DNA from 4 places in the Streptomyces sp. NPDC015242 genome. Region 4 is predicted to be linked to each of the others. Evidence: riboswitches for the same ligand, from Rfam matches in the RefSeq annotation. Region 4 holds a riboswitch; each other region holds the start of a gene.
The links. Region 4 has a riboswitch for cobalamin ahead of ACF07N_RS18055 ((2Fe-2S) ferredoxin domain-containing protein). Riboswitches for the same ligand answer to the same signal wherever they lie in the genome.
Positions count from the first base shown of each region.

Region 1: another riboswitch for cobalamin. It lies ahead of ACF07N_RS29685 (cobalamin biosynthesis protein); the one in region 4 lies ahead of ACF07N_RS18055 ((2Fe-2S) ferredoxin domain-containing protein).
Region 2: another riboswitch for cobalamin. It lies ahead of ACF07N_RS23740 (energy-coupling factor ABC transporter permease); the one in region 4 lies ahead of ACF07N_RS18055 ((2Fe-2S) ferredoxin domain-containing protein).
Region 3: another riboswitch for cobalamin. It lies ahead of ACF07N_RS07755 (ribonucleoside-diphosphate reductase subunit alpha); the one in region 4 lies ahead of ACF07N_RS18055 ((2Fe-2S) ferredoxin domain-containing protein).

Region 1 is NZ_JBIBUF010000009.1:357,488-365,042, reverse strand. Features, by position in the region: gene ACF07N_RS29705 (alpha/beta hydrolase) at 1-380, opposite strand, end outside; gene ACF07N_RS29700 (class II aldolase/adducin family protein) at 449-1,180, opposite strand; gene ACF07N_RS29695 (anion permease) at 1,478-2,707, shown strand; gene ACF07N_RS29690 (hypothetical protein) at 2,741-2,962, shown strand; cobalamin riboswitch at 3,078-3,237, shown strand; gene ACF07N_RS29685 (cobalamin biosynthesis protein) at 3,337-4,272, shown strand; gene ACF07N_RS29680 (cobyric acid synthase) at 4,275-5,783, shown strand; gene cobN (cobaltochelatase subunit CobN) at 5,780-7,555, shown strand, end outside.
Region 2 is NZ_JBIBUF010000007.1:188,553-196,107, reverse strand. Features, by position in the region: gene ACF07N_RS23750 (MFS transporter) at 1-21, shown strand, start outside; gene ACF07N_RS23745 (serine/threonine-protein kinase) at 229-1,665, shown strand; cobalamin riboswitch at 1,744-1,929, shown strand; gene ACF07N_RS23740 (energy-coupling factor ABC transporter permease) at 1,959-2,660, shown strand; gene ACF07N_RS23735 (energy-coupling factor ABC transporter substrate-binding protein) at 2,657-3,025, shown strand; gene cbiQ (cobalt ECF transporter T component CbiQ) at 3,032-3,781, shown strand; gene ACF07N_RS23725 (ATP-binding cassette domain-containing protein) at 3,778-4,632, shown strand; gene ACF07N_RS23720 (amidinotransferase) at 4,654-5,820, opposite strand; gene ACF07N_RS23715 (maleylpyruvate isomerase N-terminal domain-containing protein) at 5,995-6,651, shown strand; gene ACF07N_RS23710 (alpha/beta fold hydrolase) at 6,709-7,512, shown strand; gene ACF07N_RS23705 (SpoIIE family protein phosphatase) at 7,512-7,555, shown strand, end outside.
Region 3 is NZ_JBIBUF010000002.1:510,946-518,500, reverse strand. Features, by position in the region: gene ACF07N_RS07775 (cytochrome P450) at 1-492, shown strand, start outside; gene ACF07N_RS07770 (GlxA family transcriptional regulator) at 505-1,467, opposite strand; gene ACF07N_RS07765 (hypothetical protein) at 1,561-1,803, shown strand; gene ACF07N_RS07760 (ribonucleotide-diphosphate reductase subunit beta) at 1,716-2,726, opposite strand; gene ACF07N_RS07755 (ribonucleoside-diphosphate reductase subunit alpha) at 2,726-5,089, opposite strand; cobalamin riboswitch at 5,211-5,369, opposite strand; gene mctP (monocarboxylate uptake permease MctP) at 5,543-7,171, opposite strand; gene ACF07N_RS07745 (DUF3311 domain-containing protein) at 7,168-7,434, opposite strand.
Region 4 is NZ_JBIBUF010000005.1:40,412-47,966, forward strand. Features, by position in the region: gene ACF07N_RS18030 (HipA family kinase) at 1-567, opposite strand, end outside; gene ACF07N_RS18035 (MSMEG_1061 family FMN-dependent PPOX-type flavoprotein) at 668-1,234, shown strand; gene ACF07N_RS18040 (ABC transporter ATP-binding protein) at 1,285-2,154, shown strand; gene ACF07N_RS18045 (ABC transporter substrate-binding protein) at 2,151-3,134, shown strand; gene ACF07N_RS18050 (iron ABC transporter permease) at 3,143-5,215, shown strand; gene ACF07N_RS18055 ((2Fe-2S) ferredoxin domain-containing protein) at 5,223-5,621, opposite strand; cobalamin riboswitch at 5,684-5,809, opposite strand; gene ACF07N_RS18060 (IucA/IucC family protein) at 5,835-7,391, opposite strand; gene ACF07N_RS18065 (IucA/IucC family protein) at 7,493-7,555, shown strand, end outside.

The DNA.
Region 1 (7,555 bases), on a different contig from region 4:
GAGCCCGGGTCGCCCACGTGGACGTTGGGGGTGAGCCAGGCCGGGTCGCCGGGGCGCAGGGTGCCGTGCGTGACGCCCTCCAGGCGGCGCACGACGGTGTCGGCGGTGTGCGGGGCGCCGGGCAGGACGGGTCCGACGATCGCGTGGCAGCCGTCGCCGGACAGGCCGTAGCGGCCGGGCCGCAGGGCGGCCAGGTCGCGGGTGAGGGTGATCTGCCCGGCGGCGGTGCCGTGCACGGTGAGCCGGGGCTCGGTCGGCAGCGGACGGCCGGGGCGCGCCCTGAGCGCGGCGTCGCTGGCGAGCCGGCCGGCCGCCACCGCGGCGGCACCGGCCCCGAGGGCGGCGGAGACGGCAGCGGCCGTCGCTCTGGCAGTGCGCACCGCTCCAGTGTCCCGGCGCGGTCCACGGGCGACCAGCGGGAGACGGCGGCGGGGTGACGGCGCCCGGGTCAGCCGCGCTGGCCGTAGCCGCGCAGCCGCTCCTGGACCTGGCCCAGCTGCCGCTCGGTCAGCAGGCTGGGGGTCAGGCCCGGCACCGACGCGGCGGTGAGCCACACGCGGCACATCCACTCCAGCTGGGCCGTGCGGTCGTAGGCCTGGTCGAGGGTGGCGCCATGGGTGACGGTGCCGTGGTTCTGCAGGAGGCAGCCGGAGCGGCCGTCGAGGGCGCGCAGCATGTTCCGGGCCAGTTCCTCGGTGCCGTAGGTGGCGTAGGGCGCGACCCGGACGGGTCCGCCGAGGGCCGCGGCCATGTAGTGGATCAGCGGCAGCTCGGTCACGAGCGTGGACACGGCCGTGGCGTGGACGGCGTGGGTGTGCACGACGGCACGGGCGTCGGTCGTGCGGTGGACGGCGAGGTGCATGGGCAGCTCGCTGGTGGGGACGAGGGTGCCGAGGACCTGCCGGCCGTCGAGGCCGACGCCGGTCACGTCGGCGGGCGTGAGGCGGTCGTAGGGGACGCCGGACGGGGTGACCAGGACGGTGTCCCCGACGCGCACCGAGACGTTGCCCGACGTGCCGACGACGAGTCCCTCGGCGACCGTGCGGCGGGCCGTCGCGACGAGGTCCTCCCAGGCGCGGGCCTCCTCGGGGCGGGCCCTCCTGCGCCGCGGCTCCCCCGCGCCCGGCCCGCCGTCCGGGGTTCCGCCCGTGTCCCGCTCGTCGTCTCGCTGCTCGGCCATGGCGCGATCCTGCCAGGGCGGGGCCGGCGCACCACCCCGCGGGGGCACTTCGGGCCGGAAACCGGCCACCCGTGACGGCACCCGCGGGGGGGGCAGGTCGTACACGACCGCGGGTCACTCGATCGGCTGAAGAGGGACGCGGGGAGAGCCTGGACCGCGGGGGTGTGGGGAGCCTGACAGCAGGGCGAACGCCGAACCCTTGTTGTGGACACCCCTGCGCCCCTCCCAGTTCATCTTCCGTTCACTCGGGTTACTTACGTTCGTCCAGCCAATGACCTCGAACGATTGCCTGGGTAAATGGAAAGCTTCTCGCTGATCCTCGCGATTGTGGTGGTAACCGCACTCGCGTTCGATTTCACGAACGGTTTCCACGACACCGCGAACGCGATGGCCACGACCATTTCCACGGGCGCCATGCGGCCGAAGGCCGCGGTCGCGATGTCCGCGGTCCTGAACCTGGTCGGCGCCTTCCTGTCCGTCGAAGTCGCCAACACGATCTCCAAGGGCCTCGTCGACGAGGCCGGCATCCGTCCCGAAGTCATCTTCGCCGCCCTGGTCGGCGCGATCCTGTGGAACCTGCTGACGTGGCTGGTCGGACTGCCGTCCAGCTCCTCGCACGCCCTCATGGGCGGCCTCGTGGGCGCCACGATCGCCTCGGCGGGCGTCGGCGCGGTGCACGGCGACGTGCTGGTGACCAAGGTCCTGATCCCGGCGGTCGCCGCCCCGCTGGTGGCGGGCATCGCGGCGATGCTGGCCACGCGGCTGACGTTCTCCCTGGGCCGCAAGGCCGACGGCAAGGCGTCCGCGAAGGGCTACCGGGCCGGCCAGATCGCCTCGGCGGGCCTGGTCTCCCTGGCGCACGGCACCAACGACGCGCAGAAGACGATGGGCGTCATCACCCTGGCCCTGGTCGCCGGCGGCGCCGTCGCGCCCGACTCGGACCCGCCCATGTGGGTCATCCTGTCCGCGGGCGTCGCGATCGCCCTCGGCACCTACCTGGGCGGCTGGCGCATCATCCGCACCATGGGCAAGGGCCTGACCGACCTCCAGCCGCAGCAGGGCTTCGCCGCCCAGACCAGCGCGGCCACGGTCATCCTGGCCTCCTCGCACCTCGGCTTCTCCCTCTCCACGACCCACTCCGTGTCCGGCGCGGTGATGGGCGCGGGCCTCGGCCGCAAGGGCGGCGTCGTCCGCTGGTCCACCGCGACGCGGATGTTCGTCGCGTGGGGCCTGACCCTGCCGGCCGCCGCCCTGGTGGGCGCGCTCGCCGAGTACGTCACCGGCTTCGGCGCCTGGGGCACCGCCGCGGTGGCCGTCTTCCTCGTCGCCTCGTCGGCGGCCATCTGGAAGATCTCCCGGCGCGAGGTCGTCGACCACACCAACGTCAACGACACCGACGACGAGCCGGCCGGCGTGGTGACCACGGCGATGGCCGCGGTGACGCCGCCTCCCGCGGGCGACGTGCCGCCGATCCCGGCCCAGGCGACCGCAGAGCGGACGCCCTCCACGACCGCCACCTCGGTCTGACCCCGCCCACCGGTTCACAAGGAAGCAGCAGAGATGAAGATCGACTGGGCGGCCCTCGGCTCCGTCTTCGGCGTCAGCCTCGTGGTCACCGTGGCCCTCGTGGGCCTGTTCACCCTCGGCATCACCGGCCTGTCGCGCCGCGAGCGGGCGGTGGCGCAGGGCGGCTCCGCCGGCCTCGCGGTGACGGGCGCGTACGCGTGCTTCGCCGCGTGCGCGGCGGCCGTCGGCTACGGCATCTACCTGATCGTGGCCTGACGCCCCGATCGCACAGCGTGTCCGCCGGGCGGCACGGGACCCGGGTCCCGTGCCGCCCGGTCGTCGTGTGCGGGTGGGGGCGGTGTGGGGTTCTCCACACTCTCCCCGCGCAGGTCAAGGGCAAGTTGACGGCGGTTCGCGCCCGTGGTGGACTTCCGGGGCCAGTACGGCGGCAGGAGAGGAAGCCGGTGTGAGTCCGGCGCGGTCCCGCCACTGTCACCGGGGTAGCCATCCCCCGGGAGCCAGGAACTCTCACCGCCGGTCACGTCGAACCAGGGCGCGGACACCCTGAGTGAGGACACATATCGCCATGCGCGGCTGCCGATCGAGGTTCAGCACCCCACCCCTGCCTGTCCTGTTGGGCGGCTGAGCCCATGGGTGCCGGTCGCGTCTTCGCGTACGGTGCCGCCGCCGGCCTGATCGGTGACCTGCTGCTCGGCGACCCCCGCCGGGGACATCCGGTCGCCGCGTTCGGGCGGGCCGCGGGTGCCGTGGAACGGGTGCTGTGGCGGGACCACCGCGGGTGGGGCGCGCTGCACACCGCGGTGTGCGTGGGAGGAGCCGTCGCCCTCGGGGCCGTCGCCGAGCGTGCCGTACGTCCCTGCGCCGTCGCCTCCGTCGCGCTCACCGCCGCCGCCACCTGGGCCGTCGTCGGGGGTACGTCGCTCGCCCGCGAGGCGGAGACCATCGGGCGGGCCCTGGAGGCGGGGGACGTCGAGGCGGCCCGGGCGCGGCTGCCTCATCTGTGCGGACGGGATCCGCAGGCCCTGGACGCCGACGGGATCGCCCGGGCCGTGGTCGAGTCCGTCGCCGAGAACACCTCCGACGCGGTGGTCGGGGCGCTGGTGTGGGGGGCCGTCGGCGGGGTGCCGGGGCTGCTCGGGTTCCGGGCCGTCAACACCCTGGACGCCATGGTCGGGCACAGGTCGGCCCGGTACCGGCGCTACGGATGGGCCTCGGCGCGTCTCGACGACCTCGCGGGATGGCCGGGCGCGCGGCTGACCGCCGTGCTCGCGGTGCTGGCCGGGCCGGATCCGCGCGGGGCCGTGCGCGCCTGGCGGGCCGACGCGGCGCAGCATCCCAGTCCCAACGCCGGACCCGTGGAGGCCTCGTTCGCGGGGGCGCTCGGGGTGCGGCTGGGCGGGACGCTGTCGTACGGCGGGCGGGTGGAGCACCGGCCCGTGCTGAACACCGGCGGGCGGGCCGTCGCCCGGCGCGATGTCGAACGGGCCGTGCGGCTCTCGCGGCGCGTCACCTGGCTGGCGCTCGGGGTGTGCGCCGGCGCGCGGTTGCTGAAGAGGGGGAAGTGAGCATGAGCGGTGGGCTTCTCGTCGCCGGGACCACCTCCGACGCGGGCAAGAGCGTCGTGACGGCCGGGATCTGCCGGTGGCTGGTACGGCAGGGCGTCAAGGTCGCGCCGTTCAAGGCGCAGAACATGTCCCTGAACTCGTTCGTGACGCGGGAGGGCGCCGAGATCGGGCGGGCGCAGGCGATGCAGGCGCAGGCCTGCCGGGTGGAGCCGACCGCGCTGATGAACCCCGTGCTGCTCAAGCCCGGGGGCGAGCAGAGCAGTCAGGTCGTGCTGCTGGGCAAGCCGGTCGGTGAGCTGAGTGCGCGCGGCTATCACGGCGGGCGGCAGCAGAAGCTGCTCGGCACGGTGCTGGACTGCCTGGAGCAGTTGCGGGGCACGTATGACGCGGTGATCTGTGAGGGGGCCGGTTCTCCCGCCGAGATCAACCTGCGGCGGACCGACATCGTCAACATGGGCATCGCCCGCAACGCCGGGCTTCCCGTGCTCGTCGTCGGCGACATCGACCGGGGCGGTGTCTTCGCCTCGTTCTTCGGCACGGTGGCGCTGCTGTCCCGCGAGGACCAGGACTGCGTCGCCGGGTTCCTGGTCAACAAGTTCCGCGGGGACGTCTCCCTGCTGGAGCCGGGCCTGGACATGCTGCACGGGCTGACGGGGCGGAAGACGTACGGCGTGCTGCCGTTCCGGCACGGGCTGGGGATCGACGAGGAGGACGGGCTGCGCGTCTCCCTGCGGGGAGCCGTGCGGGAATCCGTCGTCGCGCCGCCGCTCGGCGAGGACGTGCTGCGCGTCGCCGTGTGCGCGGTGCCGCTGATGTCCAACTTCACCGACGTGGACGCCCTGGCCGCCGAACCGGGCGTCGTGGTGCGGTTCGTGGACCGGCCCGAGGAGCTGGCCGACGCCGACCTCGTCGTCGTGCCCGGCACCCGCGGCACGGTCCGGGCGCTGGACTGGCTGCGGGAGCGGGGGCTCGCCGACGCCCTGGTGCGCAGGGCCGCCGAGCAGCGGCCCGTGCTCGGCGTCTGCGGCGGCTTCCAGCTCCTCGGCGAGCACATCGAGGACGACGTGGAGAGCCGCCGGGGTCACGTCGACGGGCTCGGGATCCTGCCCGTGCGGGTGCGGTTCGCCCGCGAGAAGACCCTCACCCGGCCGGAGGGCGAGGCCCTCGGCGAGCGGGTCGAGGGCTACGAGATCCACCACGGGGTCGCCGACGTCACCGGCGGCGAGGCCTTCCTGGACGGCTGCCGGGTCGGCCAGACCTGGGGCACGCACTGGCACGGCTCGCTGGAGTCGGACGGCTTCCGGCGGGCGTTCCTGCGCGAGGTGGCGGCCGCCGCGGGCCGCCGTTTCGTGCCGGCTCCGGACATCTCGTTCGCCGCGCTGCGCGAGGAGCAGCTCGACCGGCTCGGCGACCTGATCGAACAGCACGCGGACACCGACGCGCTGTGGCGGCTCATCGAGTCCGGCGCGCCGCAAGGACTGCCCTTCATCCCACCGGGAGCACCCGCATGAGCACTGTGTTGTTGTTGTCGACCGCCGACACGGACCTGCTGGCGGCCCGGGCCGCCTCCGGTGCCGAATACCGGATCGGCAACCCGACCCGCGTGGACGTCCGGGAGGAGCTCCCGGCCCTGCTGGACGGGGCGTCCGTCGCCGTCGTCCGGCTGCTCGGCGGCAAGCGGGCCTGGGAGGACGGGCTCGCCGCGCTGAAGGCGTCCGGGATCCCGACCGTGCTGCTGGGCGGCGAGGCCGTGCCGGACGCGGAGCTGATGGCCGAGTCGTCGGTGCCGGCCGGTGTCGTCGCCGAGGCGCTGAAGTACCTCGTGGAGGGCGGGCCGGAGAACCTCACCGAGCTGGCCCGGTTCCTGTCCGACACCGTGCTGCTCACCGGTGAGGGCTTCGCCGCGCCGCGGAAGATGCCAGAGTACGGCGTCCACGGCGAGCGGGCGCACCACGAGGGCCGCCCCACCGTCGGCGTGCTCTTCTACCGGGCCCACGAACTGAGCGGCAACACCGCCTTCGTGGACACCCTGTGCGACGCGATCGAGGCCCACGGCGCCAACGCCCTGCCGGTGTACTGCGGTTCGCTGCGCGGCGCGGACGAGGGGCTGTACGAGATCCTGGGCCGCGCCGACGCCCTGGTCGCCACCGTCCTGGCCGCCGGCGGCACGCACGCCTCGCAGGCCTCGGCGGGCGGGGACGAGGAGGCCTGGGACATCGGGGCGCTGGCCGGGATGAACGTGCCGGTGCTGCAGGGGCTGTGCCTGACCTCCTCGCGGCAGGCCTGGGAGGAGTCGGACGCCGCCCTGTCCCCCATGGACGCCGCGATGCAGGTGGCGATCCCGGAGTTCGACGGGCGGCTGATCACCGTGCCGTTCTCCTTCAAGGAGCAGGGCCCGGACGACGTGCCCGTGTACGTGGCCGACCCGGAGCGGGCCGCGCGGGTCGCCGGCATCGCCGTACGGCACGCCCGCCTGAAGCACAAGGAGAACGCGGAGAAGAAGCTCGCGCTGGTCTTCACCGCGTACCCGACCAAGCACTCGCGGGTCGGCAACGCGGTCGGGCTGGACACGCCCGCCTCGGCCGTGCGGGTGCTGGACGCGCTGCGGCAGGCCGGGTACGCCGTCGAGGGCTACCCGGACAACGGCGACGAGCTGATCCACCGGCTGATCGAGGCCGGCGGGCACGACGTGGAGTGGCTGACGGAGGAGCAGCTCGCCTCGGCGCCCGCGCGGGTGCCCCTGGCGGACTACCGGGCCTGGTTCGAGAAGCTCGACCCGGAGCTGAGGGACGCCATGACCGAGGCGTGGGGCGAGCCGCCGGGCTCGTTGTACGTCGACGGGGACGACATCGTGCTGGCGTCCCTGCAGTTCGGGAACGTCGTGGTGATGATCCAGCCGCCGCGCGGCTTCGGCGAGAACCCGATCGCGATCTACCACGACCCCGACATGCCGCCCTCGCACCACTACATGGCGGCCTACCGCTGGCTGGAGGCTGCGACATCCGAGGGGGGCTTCGGCGCCGACGCCATCGTCCACATGGGCAAGCACGGCACCATGGAGTGGCTGCCCGGCAAGGGCCTCGGGCTCAGCGGCGGGTGCGCCCCGGACGCCGTCCTCGGTGACCTGCCGCTGGTCTACCCGTTCATCGTCAACGACCCCGGCGAGGGCACCCAGGCCAAGCGCCGCGGCCACGCCACCGTCGTCGACCACCTGGTGCCGCCGATGGCCCGCGCCGACACCTACGGCGACCTGGCCAAGCTGGAGCAGCTCCTCGACGAGTAC
Region 2 (7,555 bases), on a different contig from region 4:
GGGGCGGTCGCGGCGGACTGATCCGGCCCGGCCACCGCGCGCGGGAGCCTCGCGCCCCGGGGCGCGGGCCGCACGCGCTCCGCGTTGTCCGGGACCGTACTGTCGGGGGACACCGCCGCGGAGCACAATGATCATCCGGCGCCAGTATCCTGGCCCGGCTGTGGCACCCCCCACCAACCCTCGTGCGAACACGGGGGGTTCGGGCCGCGGCGACGAACCTTCCCACGCATGAGACGAGGACGAGTGCTGCTAGCGGGCCGCTACCGGCTGGATGTTGAGATCGGGCGCGGTGGAATGGGAGAGGTCTGGCGGGCGTACGACGAGACGCTCGCCAGAGCGGTGGCCGTCAAGCTGCTGCTCCCCCAGGACACCGACGCCACGGCGGCCTCCCGGTTCCGCCTGGAGGCCCAGACCGCCGGGCGTCTCAACCACCCGAACCTGGTCGGCGTGCTCGACTTCGGCGAGTACGACAACCGGCTGTACCTGGTGATGGAGCTGGTCGAGGGCGACAGTCTCGCGGGGGTGCTGGCCGCGTCGGGCGCGCTGCCCGCCGGGCGGGTGGCCGATCTCGCAGCCCAGGCCGCCGCGGGGCTCGCCGCGGCGCACGCGCAGGGCATCGTCCACCGGGACATCAAGCCCGCCAACCTCCTGCTGGACGTCCACGGCACCCTGAAGATCGGTGACTTCGGCATCGCCCGCTTCCTCGACGACCCCGGCGCGGCGCTCACCGCCACCGGGCAGATCGTCGGCACCGGCCTGTACCTCGCGCCCGAACGTGCCCTCGGGCAGCCCGCGGGACCGGCCTCCGACATGTACTCCCTGGGGTGCGTGCTCTACCAGTTGCTCAGCGGACGCCCACCGTTCCAGGCGGACACCGCCGTGGCCCTCCTCCACCAGCACCTCGACGCCGCGCCCGTGCCGCCCCGCGAGCTGGGGGTCGCCGGTCTGCCGCCGGCGTTCGAGAACTACCTGCTCGGACTGCTCGCCAAGCATCCCGAGGACCGTCCGTCGGCCCAGCAAGCCGCCGAGTGGTTCGCCGGCGGCGCCTGGCAGGGGCGGCCCCAGCCGCTGCCGGAGGCCGCACCACCGGCGCCGGCCCCGGTACCGGCCACGCGGCCCGCGGCCCACGCGGCGGCCGGGACAGGCACCGCGGCCACCTACGCGCTGCCGACGGGCTCGCGCACCGCGCCGGGCGGGCGGGCGCGCCGCTCCGCGCCCCGGGGCGGCTCCGGCGGCCGGTCGCGTCTGGCCGTCACGGCCGCCGCGGCGGCGCTGTTCCTCGCCGCGATGTACCTCGGCATGGTGTGGTTCTCGCCCGACGACACGGCGACGAAGGGCACCGAGCCCGACGCCTCACCGTCGGCGAGCAGCCCGGCCGCCCCCTCGGACCCGGAATCCGGGGCGTCCGCCGACCCGCTCGGGACCACGGAGCGGACCGGCGGCACGTCGGCCGGCGGCACGTCGGCCGTGGGCACGGTGGCCGATGTCACCCCGTCCGCCGAGGCACCCGCCACCCCGCCTCCCGCCGGACCGTCGCCCGGCCCGTCGGCCCCGGCGGAGGCGCCGGCCGGTGGCGGCCCGGACCACGCGGACCAGCGGGAACAGCAGCCTCCCCAGGTCCCGGTGGGCGACGGGGAGGACGACGACGGCGAGGGCGAGGACTGAGCGGCCCTGCGCCGGTGTGCGAGCGGGCGCCCCCTCGCGCGCCCCCTGGGGCGGCTTGTCATCGCCCTTATCGCGGCCTTATTGTCACCACGCCTTGGTGAACGGGAAATCCGGTGTGATGCCGGTGCGGCCCTCGCCACTGTGAATCGGGAAGTCCGGCTCCGGCCCTCGCGGGCAGCCACTGGGTCCTCGTGACCCGGGAAGGCGGAGTTCGGGCGGTGGTACCCGTCAGCCAGGAGACCGGCCAAGGCGCGTCAACCATCCACGAGGTGCTGGAGAGGGTCTGCAGAGCCATGCACATTGCCGAGGGTTTCCTTCCTCCGGCGCACGCGGCCGCCTGGGGCGTCGCGTCGGCGCCGTTCGTCGTCCACGGAGTCCGGTCACTCACCCGTGAGGTGCGCGAGCACCCCGAGAGCACCCTGCTCCTCGGGGCCTCCGGGGCCTTCACGTTCGTTCTGTCGGCCCTGAAACTGCCGTCGGTCACCGGCAGTTGCTCCCACCCCACGGGCACGGGCCTGGGGGCCATCCTGTTCCGGCCGCCGGTCATGGCGGTGCTGGGCACCATCACCCTGCTGTTCCAGGCGCTGCTGCTGGCGCACGGCGGTCTCACCACGCTCGGCGCCAACGTCTTCTCCATGGCGATCGCCGGTCCCTGGGCCGGCTACGCCGTCTACCGGCTGCTGCGCCGGTACGACGTGCCGCTGATGGTGACGGTGTTCTGCGGGGCGTTCGTCGCCGACCTGTCCACCTACTGCGTCACCAGCGTGCAGCTGGCGCTCGCCTTCCCCGACCCGGGCAGCGGGTTCCTCGGCGCGCTCGGCAAGTTCGGGTCCATCTTCGCCGTCACCCAGATCCCGCTCGCGGTGAGCGAGGGGCTGCTGACGGTCCTCGTGATGCGGCTGCTGGTGCAGTCCAGCAAGGGGGAACTGACCCGGCTGGGCGTGCTGCTGACCGCCAAGGGCGCCCGTGCCGGAACCGGGGCGGTGGCCCGATGAAGAAGAGCACGAGGATCAACCTCCTGCTGCTGCTCGCCGTGGCCGTCCTCGCCGTGCTGCCGCTCGCGCTGGGGCTCGGCGACCACAAGGAGGAGCCGTTCACGGGCGCCGACGGTGAGGCCGAGACCGCGATCACCGAGATCGAGCCGGACTACGAGCCGTGGTTCTCGCCGCTGTACGAACCGCCGTCCGGGGAGATCGAGTCGGCCCTGTTCTCCCTCCAGGCGGCGCTCGGCGCCGGGGTCCTCGCCTACTACTTCGGCCTGCGCCGCGGGCGGCGGCAGGGTGAGCGGCGCGCGCTGGAGCGGGAGTCCGGGAGCACGCCGGCCGGTGCGGCCGGGACGTCCGCCGACGGTCGGGACTGAGCCCGGGTGCTGCCGATCGACGCGGCGGCGCACAGCAGTCGCTGGCGCCGCCGCCACCCCGTGGACAAGGCCGTGCTCGGGTTCGGCCTCACCGTGCTCGCGATCTCGCTGCCGCCCTGGCCGGGCGCGGCCCTGGTGCTGGTGGCGGCCCTGGCGCTGCTGCTCGGCCCGGCCGGTGTGCCGGGCCGGCGGCTGTGGCGGGCCTACCGGGTGCCGCTGGGCTTCTGTGCGACCGGGGCGCTGACGCTGCTGATCCAGGTCGGCGGGCCGGACGGTGCCGTCTCCCTCGCCGGTGACGGGCCGGTGCGGGCCGGGGAGTTGCTGCTGCGTACCTCGGCGGCGTCGCTGGGCGTGCTGTTGTTCGCCTTCACCACGCCCCTGTCCGACCTGCTGCCCCGTCTGGTCCGGGCCGGGGTGCCGGCGCCGGTGGTCGACGTGGCGCTCGTGACGTACCGCATGAGTTTCCTGCTGCTGGACTCCGTGCGCCGTGTCCGCGAGGCGCAGGCCGCGCGCCTCGGCCACACCAGCCGGGCCGCGGAGTGGCGTTCCCTGGCCGGTCTGGGCGCCACCGCGTTCGTCCGGGCCTTCGACCGGGCCTCGCGCCTGCAGGCCGGACTGGCCGGACGCGGCTACGACGGCACGCTGCGGGTCCTGGTGCCCGAGGCACGGGTCTCCGCCCGCTTCACGGCGGCCAGTTGCGCCCTGCTCGTGGCACTGGCCGCCCTCGCCCTGATCCTGGAAAGGCCGCTGACATGAGCGAGCCCGCCCTCGTCGCCCTGCGGGGCGCGTCCTTCGGCTACGAGGACGGCCCGGCCGTGCTCAGCGGCCTCGACTTCGACATCCGCGAGGGGCGCGCGCTGGCGCTGCTCGGCCGCAACGGCAGCGGCAAGACGACCCTGATGCGCCTTCTCAGCGGTGGACTGCGCCCGGACGAGGGGCGGCTGACGGTCGACGGCCGGCCGGTGACGTACGACCGCAAGGGCCTGACCCGGCTGCGGACGACCGTGCAGCTGGTGGTGCAGGACCCGGACGACCAGTTGTTCGCGGCCTCCGTCGAGCAGGACGTGTCGTTCGGGCCGCTCAACCTCGGCCTGGACCACGCGCAGGTGCGGGAGCGGGTGGCGGAGGCGCTCGCCGCGCTCGGCATCGCCGCCCTGGCCGACCGGCCCACCCATCTGCTCTCCTACGGGCAGCGCAAGCGCACGGCCATCGCGGGCGCGGTCGCCATGCGGCCCCGGGTCCTGATCCTGGACGAGCCGACGGCCGGGCTCGACCCCGACGGCCAGGAACGGCTCCTCACCACGCTCGGCGCGCTGCGGGCCGGCGGCACCACGGTGGTGATGGCCACCCATGACGTCGATCTGGCGCTGGCCTGGGCCGACGACGCGGCGCTGCTCACCCCGGCGGGCGTGCGCACCGGGCCCGCGCACGTGGTCCTGGCCCGCACGGACCTCCTGCGCGAGGCGGGGCTGCGGCTGCCCTGGGGGGCGGCCGCGGCGGAACTCCTGCGCGCGCGGGGCTGGTTGAGCGGGACGGAGCGCGGGCCGCGCACGCCCGCCGAGCTCGCCGCACTGGCGGCCGGGCGGCCGGGGGCGACCGGCGGCTGAGCGCGTCCCGCCGCGGTGCGGTCAGTCGAAGTAGGACTGGAGCGGGCCGCGGCGCCGGACGTCGAGGGTGGCGCAGTGGAACGAGCCGCCGAACGGGGCGTAGTGCAGCAGGTCGCAGGGGATCGGCTCGAAGCCCCAGCGCTCCAGGGCGCGCAGCATGCCGGTGTGGTGCCGTTCGGCGATGACCCGCTTCTCGTCGAGCATCAGCACGTTCATGCTGAGCCACTTGCCGCACATCGACGTGACTTTGAGCAGCCGCTCGTCGATCGGGTCCGGTTCGGGCGCGACCAGCACGTCCCAGGAGCCCAGCACGTCCGGCAGGTCGTCGGGGTCGACGTACTCGGGATTGATCAGCACCTTGCCGGGCGCGAGCGGCACGAACGTGGTGTCGATGTGCATGGGCGTGCGGCAGCGGCTGGGGATCTCGTGGATGCGGTAGTCCGGCCCGAGGTGGCGGCGCAGCCAGTCGATGCCCATCGCGTTGGTGACGTTGCTGCGCGTCACGAACAGATCGCGTCCCGCCCGGACGAAGTCCGCCGCGTCGAAGACGGGTTCGAACTCGGTGAGGATGTACCGCATGGGTTCGCCGTCCTCCGGCACGCGGAAGTCCGGATCGAACAGCTCGTCCGTCAGCTGCGGCCTGGGCGCCGCCGTCCAGCGGGCACCGCGCCGGAAGTAGTCCTTGAGGATCGGCCGGTAGGAGTGCGTCTCGAAGTACCGGCACGGCCAGGCCATCGGCGTCTCGATGATCTCGTCGCCGATCACCAGCATGCTGTCCCGCGGGCAGGTGTTGCAGAACCCGCGCGAGGACCAGTCGGGCGTGCCGAACCGGCGCCGGTGGTCGACCGCGTCGGGACGGCGGACGGTGACACCCAGCGACTCCAGCAGGGCGACGAAGCCGTCGATCTCCTGCTGGGCCTGCTCGACGAGCAGGCGCGGGTACCGGAAGCCCGCGGCGAGCCCCTGCAGGCGCCCGGCCCAGGGCGGCACGTTGCAGGTGACGACGGGGTGGTCGGAGGGGATCGTCGCGCCCTCCAGGCGCCCGACGATGATCTCCTCCAGCGGATCCCACTCGTTGTGCGAGCTGACCGGCCGGGCGAGCTGCTCCGCGCTCGGGACGGCCGGGGCGAGGTGCCGCGCGGTCCCGTCGGCCGCGGTGACTGTTCCGGTGCTGCGTGTGACCGTCATGCTCACCACTCTTCCGCCACTGGCTGCGGTGGCACGCCGCGCGGGCGCGCGGCGTGACAGGGGCCCGCCGGAGCCGTGCACGTCGGCTGCCGTGCGGAGTGCCGGCGCCCGCGCGGGCGGACCGGCCGTGGAATACGGTTGCCCACCTTCGGGCACTTCACTACGTTGCCGAAGGTGGATCATTTCTCGACCGCCTGGACGGCGCTGCGCGCGGCCGTCGCCGACCTGTCCGACGAGGACTTCACGCGGCCGTCCGGCTGCACCGGCTGGCTGGTGCGGGACCTGGTGTGCCACCTGGTCATCGACGCTCAGGACGTCCTGATCACCCTCGCGACCCCGTCCGGCCGGGAGCCGACCCGGGACGCGGTGACCTACTGGGAGGTCTCCGGGACCCCGCCGACCGGTGAGGACCCGCTCGACGCGCTGACGGTCCGGCTGGCCGCCGCGTACGGGGACCCCGGCCTGCTGAGGTTCCACCTGGACGACGTGGGTTCGGCCGCGGGCCGGGCCGCCGTGCTCGCCGATCCGGCCGGCCGGGTCGGTACCCGCGACCAGGTCCTCACGGTGGCCGACTACCTCTCGGTGTACGTGCTGGAGTGGACGCTGCACCATCTGGACCTGATCGCGCACCTGCCGGACCAGGCGCAGCCCCCGGCGGCGACGCTCGGCCGGTCCCGCGAGTTGCTGGAGCGCATCGCGGGCAGCCCGTTCCCCGCGTCCCTGTCCGACCGGGACGCGCTGCTGGTCGGTACGGGACGGCGGGATCCGACCGGGGCGGAGCGGGCCGGGCTCGGGGACCTGGCCGGCCGGCTCCCGCTGTACCTCGGCTGACCGGCCGCGGCGAGGCCGCCGTCGAAGGGGTCCGGCCGAGGTGGGAGCATGGCCGGTATGGACATCCGCCGCAGGAACCACGTGAACGTCACCGGCCCCGACGACGCGCCGGTGCTCCTCCTGGCCCACGGGTTCGGCTGCGACCAGAACATGTGGCGTCTCGTGGCGCCGGTGCTGGCGAAGCGCTACCGCGTGGTGCTGTTCGACTACGTCGGCTCGGGCAGGTCGGACCTCACGGCGTGGAGCGAGGAGCGCTACTCCTCCCTGGACGGTTACGCCCGTGACGTGGCCGAGGTCTGCGAGGAGCTCGACCTGCGGCGGGCGGTGTTCGTGGGGCACTCGGTCAGCGCCATGGTGGGCGTGCTCGCGGCGCGGGCGGCGCCGGAGCGGATCGGGGCGCTGGTGATGGTGACGCCCTCGCCGTGCTACATCGACAGCGGGGACTACCGCGGCGGCTTCAGCGCGGAGGACATCGACGAGCTGCTGGCCTCGCTCGAGGCGAACTACCTGGGCTGGTCGTCCGCCATGGCGCCGGTGATCATGGGCAACCCGGACCGCCCGGAGCTGGGCGAGGAACTGACCAACAGCTTCTGCGCCACCGACCCGGACATCGCGCGGGTCTTCGCCCGGACCACGTTCCTGACCGACAGCCGCGAGGACCTGGCGGGTGTCCGCGTGCCGACCCTGGTGCTGGAGTGCGAGCAGGACGCCATCGCGCCCCGCGAGGTCGGCGCCTACGTCCACGCGGCGATCCCGTCCTCCCGGCTGGTCACCCTGGGCGCCACGGGGCACTGCCCGCAGCTGAGCGCGCCCGAGGCCACCGCCGAGGCGATCCTGGACTTCGTGGAGTCCGTCCAGTGATGTGCCGCAGGGACGGACTGCCGGAGTCCGCCGGGACCGGGGA
Region 3 (7,555 bases), on a different contig from region 4:
CGGGTGCGCGACGAAGTGCAAGCCGTCACCGGTGGCAGGCCGGTGGCATTCGGCGACGTCCGTGAGCTCAGGCACACGAACAATGTCGTGGTCGAGTCCATGCGTTTGAGTCCGGCGGTGTGGATTCTGACGCGTAGAGCGGTACGGGACACCGAACTCGGCGGTTACCGCATTCCGGCGGGGGCGGACATCGTATACAGCCCGTACGCCATCCAGCGCGACGCGAAGTCCTACGAGCGGAACCTGGAGTTCGACCCGGACCGCTGGCTGCCGGAGCGGGTCAAGGCGATCCCGAAGCACGCCATGAGCCCGTTCAGCACCGGCAACCGCAAGTGCCCGAGCGACCACTTCTCGATGGCCCAGCTGACGCTGATCACGGCGGCGCTGGCCACGAAGTACCGCTTCGAGCAGGTGCCCGGATCGAACGACAGCACGCGGGTCGGGATCACACTGCGCCCGCACGACCTGCGGGTGCGGCCGGTGGCGAGGTGAGAACCGCCGGCCTCAGGCCGCCGCGGGGCCCCTGAACGTGCGCCGGTAGGCGTACGGCGTGGTCCCCACCGCCCGGACGAAGTGGTGGCGCAGCGCGGCCGCGTTGCCGAACCCCGTCCGGCCGGCGATCGCGTCCATCGTCTCGTCCGTCGCCTCCAGCAGCCGCTGGGCCAGCAGCACCCGCTGGCCCAGCACCCAGCGATAGGGAGTCGTCCCCGTCTCCTGCTGGAAGCGGCGGGCGAAGGTGCGCGGGGACATGTGGGCGCGGACGGCGAGCTGCTCGACGGTCACCTCCTCGTCGAGGTGGCGCTCCATCCACGCCAGCACCTCGCCGATCGTGTCGGTCTCCGACCGCGGCAGCGGCCGCTCGATGTACTGGGCCTGGCCGCCGTCGCGGTGCGGCGGCACCACCATCCGCCGGGCGATCTTGTTGGCGACCTCCGGACCCTGCTCCTTGCGGACCAGGTGGAGGCAGGCGTCGATGCCGGCGGCCGTGCCCGCGGAGGTGATCACCGGATCCTCGTCGACGTAGAGCACGTCCGGTTCGACGGCCACCCGGGGATAGCGGGAGGTGAGCTCCCGCGCGTGCTTCCAGTGCACCGCGCAGCGCCGGTCGTCCAGCAGTCCGGCCGCGGCCAGGACGAAGACGCCGGAGCAGACGCTGAGCACCCGGGCGCCGCGGTCGACGCCGCGGCGCAGGGCGTCCAGCAGCTGAGGCGGGAAGGTGCGGGTGGAGTAGCCGTCCCCGGCCGGGACGGCGATGAGGTCGGCCGTCTCCAGCCGCTCCAGGCCGTGCTCGACCTGGAGCGACAGGCCCGAGGCCATACGCAGGGCGGGGCCCTCGGCCGAGGCCACGGCGAAGTCGTAGACCGGCAGGCCGTCGTCACTGCGGTCGGTGCCGAAGACCTCGCACACCACGCCGAGTTCGAAAGGGGTCACACCGTCGAGCAGGGCGACGGCCACGTTCTGCAGCATCTCCCCAGTGTGCCCCGCCGGTGGCAGTAATTCGAGGGTCTGCGGCAGTACTGCCACTGACGGTAAGGAGCATCCGGAGCGACAGTGGTGTCCATGGACACGAACCAGACGCAGACACTCATCGCCATGATCTTCGTACTCGGGACGCTGGTCCTCCTGGTCCTCCCGTCCGTGCTCGGCCTGATGCACGACAGGCGCATCGACCGGCAGATCCGGGAGGCCCAGGAGGCCCGTGAGGACGTGCCGGCTCAGAAGTCCTCGTCCAGGTCGACGGTGCCCTCCACCGCCACCTGGTACGCGGAGGGCCGCCGCTCGAAGAAGTTGGTCAGCTCCTGAACCCCCTGGAGCTCCATGAAGGAGAAGGGGTTCTCCGAGCCGTACACCGGAGCGAAGCCCAGGCGGGTCAGCCGCTGGTCGGCGACGCACTCCAGGTACTGCCGCATCGACTCGGTGTTCATGCCCGGGAGGCCGTCACCGCACAGGTCGCGCGCGAACTGCAGCTCGGCCTCGACGGCCTCGCGGAGCATGTCCGTCACCTCCTGCCGGAGCCGGTCGTCGAAGAGCTCCGGCTCCTCCTTGCGGACGGTGTCGACGACGTCGAACGCGAACGACATGTGCATGGTCTCGTCGCGGAACACCCAGTTGGTGCCGGTGGCGAGACCGTGCAGCAGCCCCCGGCTGCGGAACCAGTACACGTAGGCGAAGGCGCCGTAGAAGAACAGGCCCTCGATGCACGCGGCGAAGCAGATCAGATTGAGCAGGAAGCGGCGCCGGTCCGCCTGTGACTCCAGCCGGTCCAGCTTCTCGACCGAGTCCATCCACCGGAAGCAGAACTCCGCCTTCTCGCGGATGGACGGGATGTTCTCCACCGCCGCGAAGGCCGCCGCCCGGTCCTCCGGGTCGGGCAGGTAGGTGTCGAGCAGCGTCAGATAGAACTGGACGTGCACGGCCTCCTCGAACAACTGACGGCTCAGGTACAGCCGCGCCTCGGGGGAGTTGATGTGCTTGTACAGCGTCAGCACCAGGTTGTTCGCGACGATCGAGTCGCCCGTCGCGAAGAACGCCACCAGCCGGCCGATGAGGTGCTGCTCCGCGGGGGAGAGCTTGGCGAGGTCGGCGACGTCCGAGTGGAGGTCGACCTCCTCCACGGTCCAGGTGTTCTTGATGGCGTCCCTGTAGCGCTCGTAGAAGTCCGGGTAGCGCATGGGGCGCAGGGTCAGCTCGAAGCCGGGGTCGAGGAGATTCTGGGTGCTGGGCATTACTGGCAGGCCTCGCAGGACTCGGGGTTTTCCAGGGAGCAGGCGACCGCTTCGGGGTCGGGGGTGGCCTGCACGGGGACGGTGGCCCGGGCGGCGCGGGCGATGCGGGTCGCCGGGCGCGAGCGCAGGTAGTACGTGGTCTTCAGCCCGGACTTCCAGGCGTAGGCGTACATCGAGGAGAGCTTGCCGATGGTCGGCGTCTCCAGGAACAGGTTCAGGGACTGCGACTGGTCCAGGAACGGGGTCCTGGCCGCCGCCATGTCGATCAGGCCGCGCTGCGGGATCTCCCAGGCGGTGCGGTAGAGGGCGCGCACGTCCTCGGGGATCCAGCCGAAGCCCTGCACCGAGCCGTTGGCCTCGCGCAGTGCCTCGCGGGTGCGGGCGTCCCACACGCCGAGCCGCTTGAGCTCGTCCACCAGGTAGGAGTTGACCTGGAGGAACTCGCCGGACAGCGTCTCGCGCTTGAACAGGTTGGACACCTGCGGCTCGATGCACTCGTACACGCCCGCGATGGAGGCGATGGTGGCGGTGGGCGCGATGGCGAGCAGCAGCGAGTTGCGCAGGCCGGTCGTGGCGATCCGCTCGCGCAGGGCCGCCCAGCGTTCGGGCCAGGTCAGCTCCACGTCGTAGTGGTCGGGGTGCAGCACGCCCCGGGCCGTACGCGTCTTCTCCCAGGCGGGCAGCGGGCCGTTGCGCTCGGCGAGGTCGGCGGAGGCCTCGTAGGCGGCGAGCATGACGCGCTCGGCGAGGCGGGTGGACAGGGCCTTCGCCTCGGGCGAGTCGAAGGGCAGGCGCAGCTGGAAGAAGACGTCCTGCAGACCCATCGCGCCGAGGCCGACCGGGCGCCAGCGGGCGTTGGAGCGGCCCGCCTGCTCGGTCGGGTAGAAGTTGATGTCGACGACCCGGTCGAGGAACGTCACGGCCGTGCGGACGGTCTCGTCCAGGCGCTCCCAGTCGATGTCCCCGCCGGTCACGAACGCGCCGAGGTTGACCGAGCCGAGGTTGCAGACCGCCGTCTCGCCGTCGCTGGTCACCTCCAGGATCTCGGTGCAGAGGTTGGAGGAGTGGACGACGTGGCCCGGCTCGGCGGTCTGGTTGGCGGTGCGGTTGGCGGCGTCCTTGAAGGTCATCCAGCCGTTGCCGGTCTGCGCGAGGGTGCGCATCATCCGGCCGTACAGCTCGCGCGCGGGCAGCGTCTTGCGCGCCAGGCCCTTCGCCTCGGCGGCCCGGTAGGCGGTGTCGAACTCCTCGCCCCACAGGTCCACCAGCTCGGGCACGTCCGCGGGGGAGAACAGCGACCACTGCGCGTCGGCGTTCACCCGGCGCATGAACTCGTCCGGGACCCAGTGCGCGAGGTTGAGGTTGTGCGTGCGGCGGGCGTCCTCGCCGGTGTTGTCGCGCAGTTCCAGGAACTCCTCGATGTCGGAGTGCCAGGTCTCCAGGTAGACCGCGGCGGCGCCCTTGCGGCGGCCGCCCTGGTTCACGGCGGCGACCGAGGCGTCGAGGGTCTTCAGGAACGGGACGATGCCGTTGGAGTGGCCGTTCGTGCCGCGGATCAGCGAACCCCGGGCCCGGACGCGGGAGTAGGCGATGCCGATGCCGCCGGCGTGCTTCGACAGGCGGGCGACCTGGTGGTAGCGGTCGTAGATGGAGTCCAGCTCGTCCTTGGGGGAGTCGAGCAGGTAGCAGGACGACATCTGGGGGTGCCGGGTGCCGGAGTTGAACAGGGTGGGGGAGGAGGGGAGGTAGTCGAGGCGGCTCATCAGCCGGTAGAGGGCGGCGACTTCGTCCACGGCCCGTGCGGTGTCGTCCTCGGCGAGGCCGCTCGCCACGCGCAGCAGGAAGTGCTGGGGCGTCTCGATCACCTTGCGGGTGAGGGGGTGGCGCAGCAGGTAGCGGCTGTGCAGGGTGCGCAGGCCGAAGTAGCCGAAGCGGTCGTCGGCGGTGGTGTCGATCAGGGCGTCGAGCCGGGCCGCGTGCACCCGGACGAACTCGGCGGTGCGGTCGGCGATGAGCCCCTCGCGGTGCCCCACGGCGACCGACTCCGTGAACGACGAGACGCCCTGGGAGGCGGCCTCGGCGCGGATGCCGATGGTCAGCAGCCGGGCGGCCAGCCGGGAGTAGGCGGGGTCCTCGGAGATGAGACCGGCGGCCGCCTCGGTGGCCAGCTCGCGCAACTCCGCCTCGTCGGCCCGCGCCGACCGGCCGCGCAGGGCGGCGGCGGCGACCCGGCCGGGGTCGGCGTCGGGGAGGTCGGCGGTCAGTTCGGTCAGGGTCCGCAACAGGGCGGCACCGGGAGCGTCGTGCGCTTCTTCCGCGGGTTCTTCGGCGGCTGAGACCGGATCGGCTGGCGCGATGGTCACGTGGGGCTCTCCCTCGCTCGGCACGGGGCCTCGTCGAGGGCAGGGGGCAGCACACGAGCGCACGCGGCGTCGCGTCCACCGGCCCATTCCACGAGGCCCGGACGTCAGGCACACCGGCCGGGTGGCCGGGCGCACTGTCGGCAGGTCCTCGGACTGACGCCCATACCGCGTGAAAGGGCATGGGTACACCGTTGCGGGACAGTTCCGGATTCGCACCGGATTCCCCTGCGGCGACAGCGAGCATGAGCATACATCTTGTGCCGGGTTCGATCGGCACCCCCAGATGTTGTGTCGCGCTGGTTTCAGAGCGTCAGCTGGTAGGTGTGCAGAGTGATCTCCGGCAGGCGCGGGACGGGCACCGGGCGAACGACGGCGGGCCGCCGTGAGGTGTGCTCACGGCGGCCCGCTGCGGGTCGTTCGTCGTGCGGGGCGCGGTGCCGGGCGCCCCAAAGGTCAGTGCGAGGAACCGGCGGTGGCGGGCGGCAGTTCGACCTGCACCCCCGGGTCGCCCGCGTCGGCCGTGTAGTCCTCCGGCTTGGTCTCGTCGACGCCGTCGGGGGCCTTCAGGGCCTTGAGGACGAACGTCAGGACCACCGTCACCACCACGTTCAGCACGAACGCCGTGAGGCCGATGTAGCCGATCTCGCCGATGCCGGGGATCTCCTTGGAGGAGCCGCCGAAGTGCTTCTGCGTCGGCGAGGCGACCCCGTACGCGGCGACCGTGCCGTAGACCATGCCGACCGCCCAGCCCGCGAGCAGCGCCCAGCGGTGGAACCAGCGCGTGAACAGGCCGCCGACCAGGGCCGGGAAGGTCTGCAGGATCCAGATACCGCCGAGCAGCTGGAAGTTGATGGCGACCGTCTTGTCCATCGTCAGCACGAAGGCCAGGGCGCCCACCTTCACCAGCAGGGACACCAGCTTGGAGACCTTGGTCTCCTGCGCGGGCGTGGCGTCCGGCTTGATGAAGTCCTTGTAGATGTTGCGCGTGAACAGGTTCGCGGCCGCGATGGACATGATGGCCGCCGGCACCAGCGCGCCGATGCCGATCGCCGCGAACGCCACACCGGCGAACCAGTCCGGGAACATCGTCTCGAACAGCTGCGGGATCGCCAGCTGCCCGTTCTGCACCTTGATGCCGGCCGCGATCGCCATGAACCCGAGCAGCGCCAGCAGACCCAGCATCAGCGAGTACAGCGGCAGGATCGTGGTGTTGCGGCGGATCACCTCACGGCTCTTGGAGGACAGCGTCGCCGTGATGGAGTGCGGGTACATGAACAGCGCCAGCGCGGAGCCCAGCGCCAGCGTGGCGTAGGTCCACTGGCCCGCCTCGGGCGGTGTCAGCGCACCGCGCGGCGCGCCCGTCGCCGGGTTGGTCTGGCTGAACGCGTCGCCCGCCTTGGCGAAGATGTCGTCGAACCCGCCCAGCTTGATCGGGATGTAGATGATCGCCACCGCGATGACGATGTAGATCAGCGTGTCCTTCACGAACGCGATGAGCGCGGGCGCCCGCAGACCCGACGAGTACGTGTAGGCCGCCAGCACACCGAAGGCGATCAGCAGCGGCAGGTCCTTGATGAACCAGTTGGTGTTCTCACCGCCGCCGACCCCCATCACGTCCAGCACGGCCTGGATGCCGACCAGCTGGAGGGCGATGTAGGGCATCGTCGCCAGGATGCCGGTGAGCGCCACGGCCAGGGACAGGCCCTTGGAGCCGAAGCGGCCGCGCACGAAGTCGGAGGTCGTCACGTAGCCGTGCTTGTGGGAGACCGACCACAGGCGCGGCAGGAACGTGAAGATCAGCGGGTAGACCAGGATCGTGTAGGGCACCGCGAAGAAGCCCGCCGCTCCCGCCGCGTAGATCGCCGCCGGCACGGCCACGAAGGTGTACGCCGTGTACAGGTCGCCGCCGAGCAGGAACCAGGTGATCCAGGTGCCGAACGAGCGGCCGCCCAGGCCCCATTCGTCCAGGCTGTGCTCGTTCTCGGCCTTGCGCCAGCGCGCGGCGAGGAAGCCCATGACCGTGACGGCCAGGAAGAAGAAGATGAAGACGGCGAGTGCGACGCCGTTCACGCCGTCCTTCACTCCGACGCACCGCCCTTCGCGGCCGAGCGGGCGCGCTGGTCACGCTGCCACAGCTTGAAGGCGATCATCGTCAGCGCCGTGGAGATCAGCACCCAGGCCATCTGGTACCAGTAGAAGAACGGGATGCCGATGAAGGCCGGGTCGGTCTTCGCGTACGAGCCGACCCACAGCATGGCGATGAAGGGCGCTATGAGACAGACGGCGATGACGACGCGCATCGGCGTCACCACCGGCCCTCTGCTGGTTTCCGGGGGTTGCGACATCAGGCGGCTCCGTCCCCTCAAGTGATCACCTGTGCAATGCGCAGGCAATCTAGGTCAGGGTGCGGCGGAAGCGGAACCCCTCGTCCGCAATGCGGTACCCAAAAGAAACGGGAGTCCCGCC
Region 4 (7,555 bases):
GCCGAGGGCGTGGTGGCGGAAGTCGTAGGACTTGGCGGGGTCGGCACCGTCCCAGCGGTGGTGGAAGACGAGGGCGGCGCCGTGGTCGATCAGCCACAGGCGCGGGGGCGCCACGCCCAGGGTGGGCCAGACCATGAGGTTGGAGCTGTGGACCGTGCGGTCGACGTTCACGGTCAGGGCGTCCAGCCAGACGACCCGCCCGGCCTCCAGCGGGTCGACGGGGAAGACGCGGGCGACCTCGGGGGTGAAGTCCCGGGCGCCCGGCAGGTAGTCCATGCCGAGGTTGACGCCGGCGCTGGCCGCGTGCAGGCCGCGCACCTCCTGGTGCGGCTCCGCGTCGGCGATCGCCGGGTCGAAGTGCACCAGGACCAGCTCGGGGAACCGCAGCCCGAGCGCCCGGGCCAGTTCTCCCACGATCACCTCGGCGACCAGCGCCTTGCGGCCCTGCGCGGACCCGGTGAACTTCACGACGTAGGTGCCCAGGTCGTCCGCCTCGACGATCCCGGGGACGGAACCGCCGGAGCGCAGGGGCTCGATGTAGCGGGTGGCGGTGACCTCGGACAGCATTCCCCCACCGTACCGGGCGGCGGGACCGGCGCAGCGGGCACGCGTCCCCGGTCGGATAAGGTCCCCTGACTTCGCACAGTTCCGAGCACGGGAGCCGGCCTTGCCGCACATCACCCACACCGCCGGGAGCGCCCCGCACTCCGCGTCCGAGGAGGGCTGGGCCGAGCTGTCCTCCCGCGCCGAGCTGCGGGAACTGCTGGGCGAGCCCTGGCCCGTGGTGATCGAGAAGGTGCACGACCGGCTCACCGAGGAAGACCTCGGCATCCTCGCCCGCTCCCCGTTCTGCCTGCTGGCCACCTCGGACGCGGCAGGCGACTGCGACGTCTCGCCCCGCGGGGACGCCCCCGGCTTCACGCACGTCGTCGACTCCGGCACGATCGCCCTGCCCGAGCGGCCGGGCAACCGGCGCGGCGACAGCCTGTTCAACATCCTCGGCAACCCGCGCGCCGGACTGCTGTACCTCATACCCGGCGGCAAGGAGGTCCTGCGCGTCAACGGACGGGCCCGCATCCTCACCGATGCCCCGTTCTTCGACGCCATGAGCGACGGCGGCCGGCGCCCCGCGCTCGCCCTGCTCCTGGAGATCGACGAGATCTACCTGCACTGCCCCGCGTCCCTGCGCCGCTCGGGCCTGTGGGACCCCGCGTCCTGGCCGGCCGCCGGCTGAGCGGGCACCCCCCTGCCGACCTGCGGTTAGGTTAGGCTAACCTCCCCTTCGTGAGATCTGGTGAAGCACCCGAGGGCGGACGGCGCCTGCGCGGGCATGAACTGTCGGCCACGGACGTGACCGTGTCCTACGACGGGGTGGACGTCGTGCGTGACGCCGCGATCGCCCTGCGGCCCGGGGAGGTCACCGTCCTGGTCGGGCCCAACGGCAGCGGGAAGTCGACGCTGCTGCGGACGATCGCCCGGCTGCAGCGGGCCCGCCGCGCCGGGCTGCGGATCGACGGCGACATCGACGGCCTGGCCCTGTCCGCCCGTGAGTTCGCCCGGCACGTGGCCCTGCTCACCCAGGGCCGGCCCACGCCCAGCGGGCTGACCGTGCGGGACCTCGTGGAGTTCGGCCGCTACCCCTACCGGGGCCGCTTCGGCCGCCCCGACGCCGACGCCGCGGCCGCCGTGGAGCGGGCGCTGGCGCTGACCGGCGTCACGGACCTCGCCGGGCGCGGCGCCGACCACCTCTCCGGCGGTCAGTTGCAGCGCGTGTGGCTCGCGAGCTGCCTCGCGCAGGAGACCGGCGTGCTGCTGCTGGACGAGCCCACGACCTATCTCGACCTGCGGTACCAGATCGAACTCCTCGACCTCGTCCGCGACCTGGCCGACGACCACGGGATCGCCGTGGGCGTCGTGCTGCACGACCTCGACCAGGCGGCGGCGATCGCCGACCGGATCACGCTGCTCGAAGCGGGCCGGATCGTCGCCGACGGGCTGCCCGAGGACGTCCTGACGCCGGAGCGCCTCACCGCCGTCTACGGCATCCGGATCGACGTCGACACCGACCCCCTCACCGGCCGGCTGCGGACCCGTCCCATCGGCCGCCACCACACCCGCACCACCCGTAGCGAAAGGCTCGGCACCACCTCATGAGACGTCTCCTGCTCACCGCGGCCACCACCACCGCCGCGGCGCTCACCCTCGCCGCCTGCGGCACCACCGAGCCGGCCGCCGACACCTCCGGGGCCAAGGCCTCCAAGGGCATCACCCTCACCGACGCCACCGGCGCGAAGGTGAAGCTGGACGGCCCCGCGAAGAAGGTCGTCGCCACCGAGTGGAACGAGGTCGAGAGCCTCATCACCCTCGGCGTCGACCCGGTGGGCGTCGCCGACGTCAAGGGCTACAAGACCTGGGACACCGCCGTCCCGCTGAAGAACGAGCCCAAGGACATCGGCACCCGCGGCGAGCCCAGCATGGACACCATCGCCTCGCTCTCCCCCGACCTGATCGTGGCCAGTTCCGACCTGCCCGAGGCGGCCGTGAAGCAGCTGCGCAAGATCGCCCCGGTGCTGGGGATCAAGTCGGCCGACGCCGCCGACCAGATCGGGCAGATGTTCAAGAACCTCGACCTGATCGCGCAGGCCACCGGCACCACCGACAAGGCCGAGGCCGCCCGCGAGAGCTTCGACGCCAAGCTCGCCGAGGGCCGCAAGACCCTCGCCGACGCGAAGCTCGACGGCACCGGCATAGCCTTCGCCGACGGGTACGTGACGTCCAACCAGGTCTCCGTCCGCCCGTACACCAGCGGCTCCCTCATCGGCTCCGTCAACGAGGAACTGGGCCTGAAGAACGCCTGGAAGGTCAAGGGCGACCCGGCCTACGGCCTCGGCACCACCGACGTCGAGGGCCTGACCGCCCTGCCGAAGGACACCGCGTTCGCCTACATCGGCAACGACGGCGACAAGGCCAGCAACCCGTTCGCCGGGCAGCTGAAGAAGAACGCCGTGTGGACCTCCCTGCCGTTCGTGAAGGCGGGCGACGTGCACCGGCTGCCCGACGGCATCTGGATGTTCGGCGGTCCCGGCTCGATGGAGGCGTACATCGACGCCCTCGTCGAAGCGCTGACGAAGTAACGCCCGTCATGGCCGTCACCGAAGCGCCCCCCGCCGTCCGTCCCCCGGCGGCCGCGTCCCGGACGGGTGCGGCCGCGGTGACGGCCGGGCTCGTCCTCCTCGTCGCCGCCCTCGCGGTCGTCGACATCACCCAGGGCACCGCCGCCGTCGGGCCGGCGCAGGTTTTCAAGGCCCTGACCGGGCAGGCCGATCCGGCCGACGCGTCCGTGGTGATCGCCTCACGGCTGCCGCGGATGACCGCGGGCGTCCTGGTCGGCGTCGTCCTCGGCATCGCGGGCGCCGTGCTCCAGGCCGTCAGCCGCAACGTGCTCGCCTCGCCCGACACCCTCGCGGTGAACGCCGGCTCGTACCTGGCGCTCGGGCTGGCCGGCGCGACCGGCGTCTCCCTGCCGCTGCTCGCCTCCTCGGGCGTGGCCTTCGCGGGCGGGCTGCTGGCCGCGGCCGTGGTGCTCGCCCTGTCCGGCCTCGGCACGGGCACCGTACGGCTGGTCCTGGCCGGCACCGCGCTCGCGCTGGGCCTGAACTCCCTGACGGAAGGGCTCCTGCTGCTGTTCCCGCAGCAGACGGAGGGCCTCTACCAGTGGAACCAGGGCAGCATCGGCCAGAACGGCTTCGACGGCGTCCTGCAGATGCTGCCCGTCGCCCTCGTGGGGCTCGCCGGGCTGCTGCTGGTCGCCCGGCGGGTCGACGCGCTCGCCCTCGGCGACGACGCGGCGCGCGGCCTCGGCGTCCCGGTGCACGCCACCCGGGTCACGGTGGTGGTGCTCGCGGCGCTGCTGTCCGCGGCGGCCGTCACGCTCGCCGGGCCGCTCGGCTACGTCGGGCTCTGCGCGCCCGCCCTGGTCCGGCCGCTCGCCCGCCGGTTCCGCGGCTTCACCCGCGCGCGGGCGGCGCTGCCCGCGGCCGGGCTGGCCGGGGCCGCGTTGGTGCTCGGCTCCGACGTGCTGCTGCGGGCCCTGATCCCCGCCGACACCGCCGTCGGCGTGCCCACCGGCATCGTCACCAGCCTGGTCGGCGCCGTGTTCCTGGTGGCGACGGCGCTGCGGCTGCGGGACACGGCCGGGGTGGAGCCACCGGACCGGCTGCGCATCCCCGGCCGCACGGCGTACCTGGCCACGGCGGCCGCCCTGGCCGCCGTCGTCGTCGGCGCCGCCCTCGCCGGTGTGCTGCTGGGCGACAGCAAGCTCCTGCTCGGGGACGTCGCCAACTGGGCGCAGGGGCGGGCCGGCCGGACCGTCTCCTTCGTCCTGGACACCCGGGTGCCGCGGGTGCTCGCCGCGCTGTGCGCGGGCGCCGCCCTCGCGCTGGCCGGCACGCTGGTGCAGGCCGTGACCCGCAATCCGCTGGCGGAACCCGGGGTGCTGGGGGTCTCGGGCGGCGCCGCGCTGGGTGCCGTGCTGCTCGTGACCACCGTGCCCGCCGCCGGCTCCTGGGGCGTCGCCTCGGCGGCGTTCGCCGGAGCGGCGCTGGCCTCCGCCCTCGTGTTCGGGCTCGCCGCCCGGGGCGGCTACCAGCAGAGCCGGCTGGTCCTCGTCGGCATCGGCGTGGCGGCCGGATCGACGGCCCTGATCAGCCTGCTCATCGTGCTCACCGACCCGTTCAACGCCACGAAGGCGCTGACCTGGCTGTCCGGTTCGACGTACGGGCGGACCACGGCGGACGTCGTGCCCGTCGCGCTCGTGCTGGCCCTGGGCCTGGCCGTCGCGGTCGCCCGGCGCACCGAGCTGGACCTCGTCTCGCTGGACGGGGACACCCCGCGCCTGCTCGGACTGGGGCTGCCCCGGGCCCGGCTCGGCTTCCTGGTGGTGGGCGTGCTGCTGGCGGCGACCGCCGTGGCCTCGGCCGGCACCATCGGCTTCGTCGGTCTCGTCGCGCCGCACGCGGCCCGGGCCCTGGTGGGCCGGCGGCACGTGCGGGTGGTGCCGGTCGCCGTGCTGCTCGGCGCCGCGCTCGTCTGCACGGCCGATCTCGTCGGCCGTACGGTGATCGCCCCGGCCCAGCTGGGCGCCGGTCTGATGACGGCCGTGATCGGCACCCCGTACTTCCTGTGGCTGCTGATCCGCGGCCGCCGGGCGGCCTGAGCCGGTGTCAGGGGCGGTCCCCGTCCCGCCGCGCCCGGGGGCTGAAGACGTACAGTCCGAGGATGTCCGGCAGCGGGGCCACGCCCGGGCCGCCGGCCCGGACCCAGGAGACGACGTCCTCGGTGGCGGCCGGGTCGTTGAGCAGACCGAGCCAGACGGGCCGGGCTCCCGCGGCCCGGCCCGCGGCCGAGGGCTGCACGACGACCACGTTGGCCTGGTCGCAGACGTCCAGGCAGTCGGAGATCCGCACGGGTGCCGCCGCGCGCAGGCGCTCGGTCTGGGCCGCGTGGTCGACGCCGGTCACCTTGGGGCTGCCGCAGCAGCAGTCCCGGCAGACGACGACACGGCACGGCGGGGATCCGCCCGGGGTCTCGTCCAGGGGGTCGCCGGCCGGCGTCGCGGGCATGCCGCACCTGCCCTCTCTCCGGGGAGATCCGCCCCGGTGGTCCGTGGAGGAGGCGACCGCGTGAGTCTCCTGGCTCTCGGGTCGCCGCAGGTCCCGGCCTTCCCACCCGCGCGCGGGCAGTGGCCTGTCGGGACCGGCTCGCCGATCACAGTGGCGGGACCGCGCCGGATTCACACCGGCTTCCTCGTCCGCCGTCGCCTTCGTCGCCGGTCATCATTCCACGGGGCCGTGACCCGGCCGGGACCGCCTGAGCGGGTTCGGCAGCGGCAGGTAGCGGGCGTCGGCGCCGTCCGCTCCCGTCCAGCGCAGCAGCAGGTTCGTCTTGGCGGGCAGCGTCGGGGAGGCGAGCAGGGCCGGGATCTCCGGCAGGTCGTGCCGGGCGAGTTCGCGGCGGGCGGCGGGCCAGGGGTCGAACCCGGGCCGGCGCTCGGCGAGGGCCCCGGCGATCTCGGTGAGGTGGTTGACGACCAGGCAGTACACCAGCCGCTCCCAGCCGGCGGCGCGCCCCACGTCCGGCAGCAGTTTCACGCCCTCGGCGTCCCGGTACAGCACCTGCACCGGCATGCCGTCGGCGTCCACGGCGACGAGCGTGTTCTGCAGATGGGCCTCGACGACCACGCCGTGCCCCGCGAAGGCCGCCAGGACCGGGGGCACGGCGTGCGCGAGGTACGCCTCCCACCAGGCCTCCGGGTCGGTGACGCGGTCGAGCGGGTTGCCGTCGAAGCCCTCGACGAGCCCCGCGGCGAGCAGCGGGGTCGCCCCGGGCACGAGGCGGCCGGCGAAGCCGTCGCGGACCAGGACGGCCAGGGCCTCGAAGGCGAAGTCCGCGGTGCGGTACCCGCGGTCGGCGAGCCAGCCGGGCGGGCCGTCGCAGGCGGCGAGGGCCGCGCCCGTGGCCGTGTCGGTCCGGCGCAGGGCGAGCAGGTCGTGGCGCCACAGCCGGCGGATGTCGTTGGTGATGCGCACGTCCAGGCTGAACTTCAGGAACAGGTCCCGCCCGGGGGCGTAGACGGTGCGGATCGCGGCCGTCGGCCAGGTGTCGAAGGCCGTGGTGCCGAGCCGGAGCAGTCTGCCGTCCGCGAAGGCGGGGGCCAGCTCACGGGCGGCCAGGCCGAGCTGCCAGGGGTGGGCCGGGAGCAGCCGGTAGCCGGGCGGGGCTGTGCCGAGGGCGTCGAGGGCGGAGGTGTCGCCGTCCTCGGCGACGGTGTCCTCGCGCACCCCGAGCAGCACCAGCGGGAAGCGGGCGTACGCCTCGGGCGCGTACGGCAGCCAGGACGCGGCGGGGCCGCCGCCGCGGGCCTTGGGGGCCGGGTGGTGGGTGTGGCCGGTGAGCAGGCACTGCTCGGACCGCTGGTAGAGGTCCGCGGGCGGCGCCGCCCCGGCCCGGGCGGCCAGGAGCGCGGCCACGACGTCCCGGCTGTCCCTCATCTCGGCGGGCAGGTCGGGGTTGGCCAGCCCGGTGCGCCGGCGCAGTTCCCCGGCGACCAGGTCGACGAGTGCGGTGTGGCCGAGGCGCTGCCAGGCGCCCGCCACCTCGACCTCGGGCTCGGCGGGCCGCCGGGTTCCGCGCACGCGCAGCAGGCGGTCGCCGCCGGGCAGGTGGTGGACGCGGTGGGCGCCCTCCTCGCGCACCGGCCGGGCGACCTCGCGCAGCAGGCAGTTGAGCAGGGGCACGGCGGCGTACGCGTCGGCGAGAGCGGCGATGGCCGGGTCGTCACCGTGGGCCGAGTCGTCGTCGGCGGGCGGGGGCATGAGGTCCACGCGTTCCACTCGTCCCTACGGTCCTTCCAGCGTTCCCGGGCGGGGATGATCAGTATGCAGGTCGTCGCCGTTCCGCTGTGACGCCCTATTCGTACCCGAGGAGTCCGCCCGTGCACCGTCCCTCCAGCGCCGAGACCGAGGTCGCCGACGAGCTGTCCGTCGTACGGCCCGGG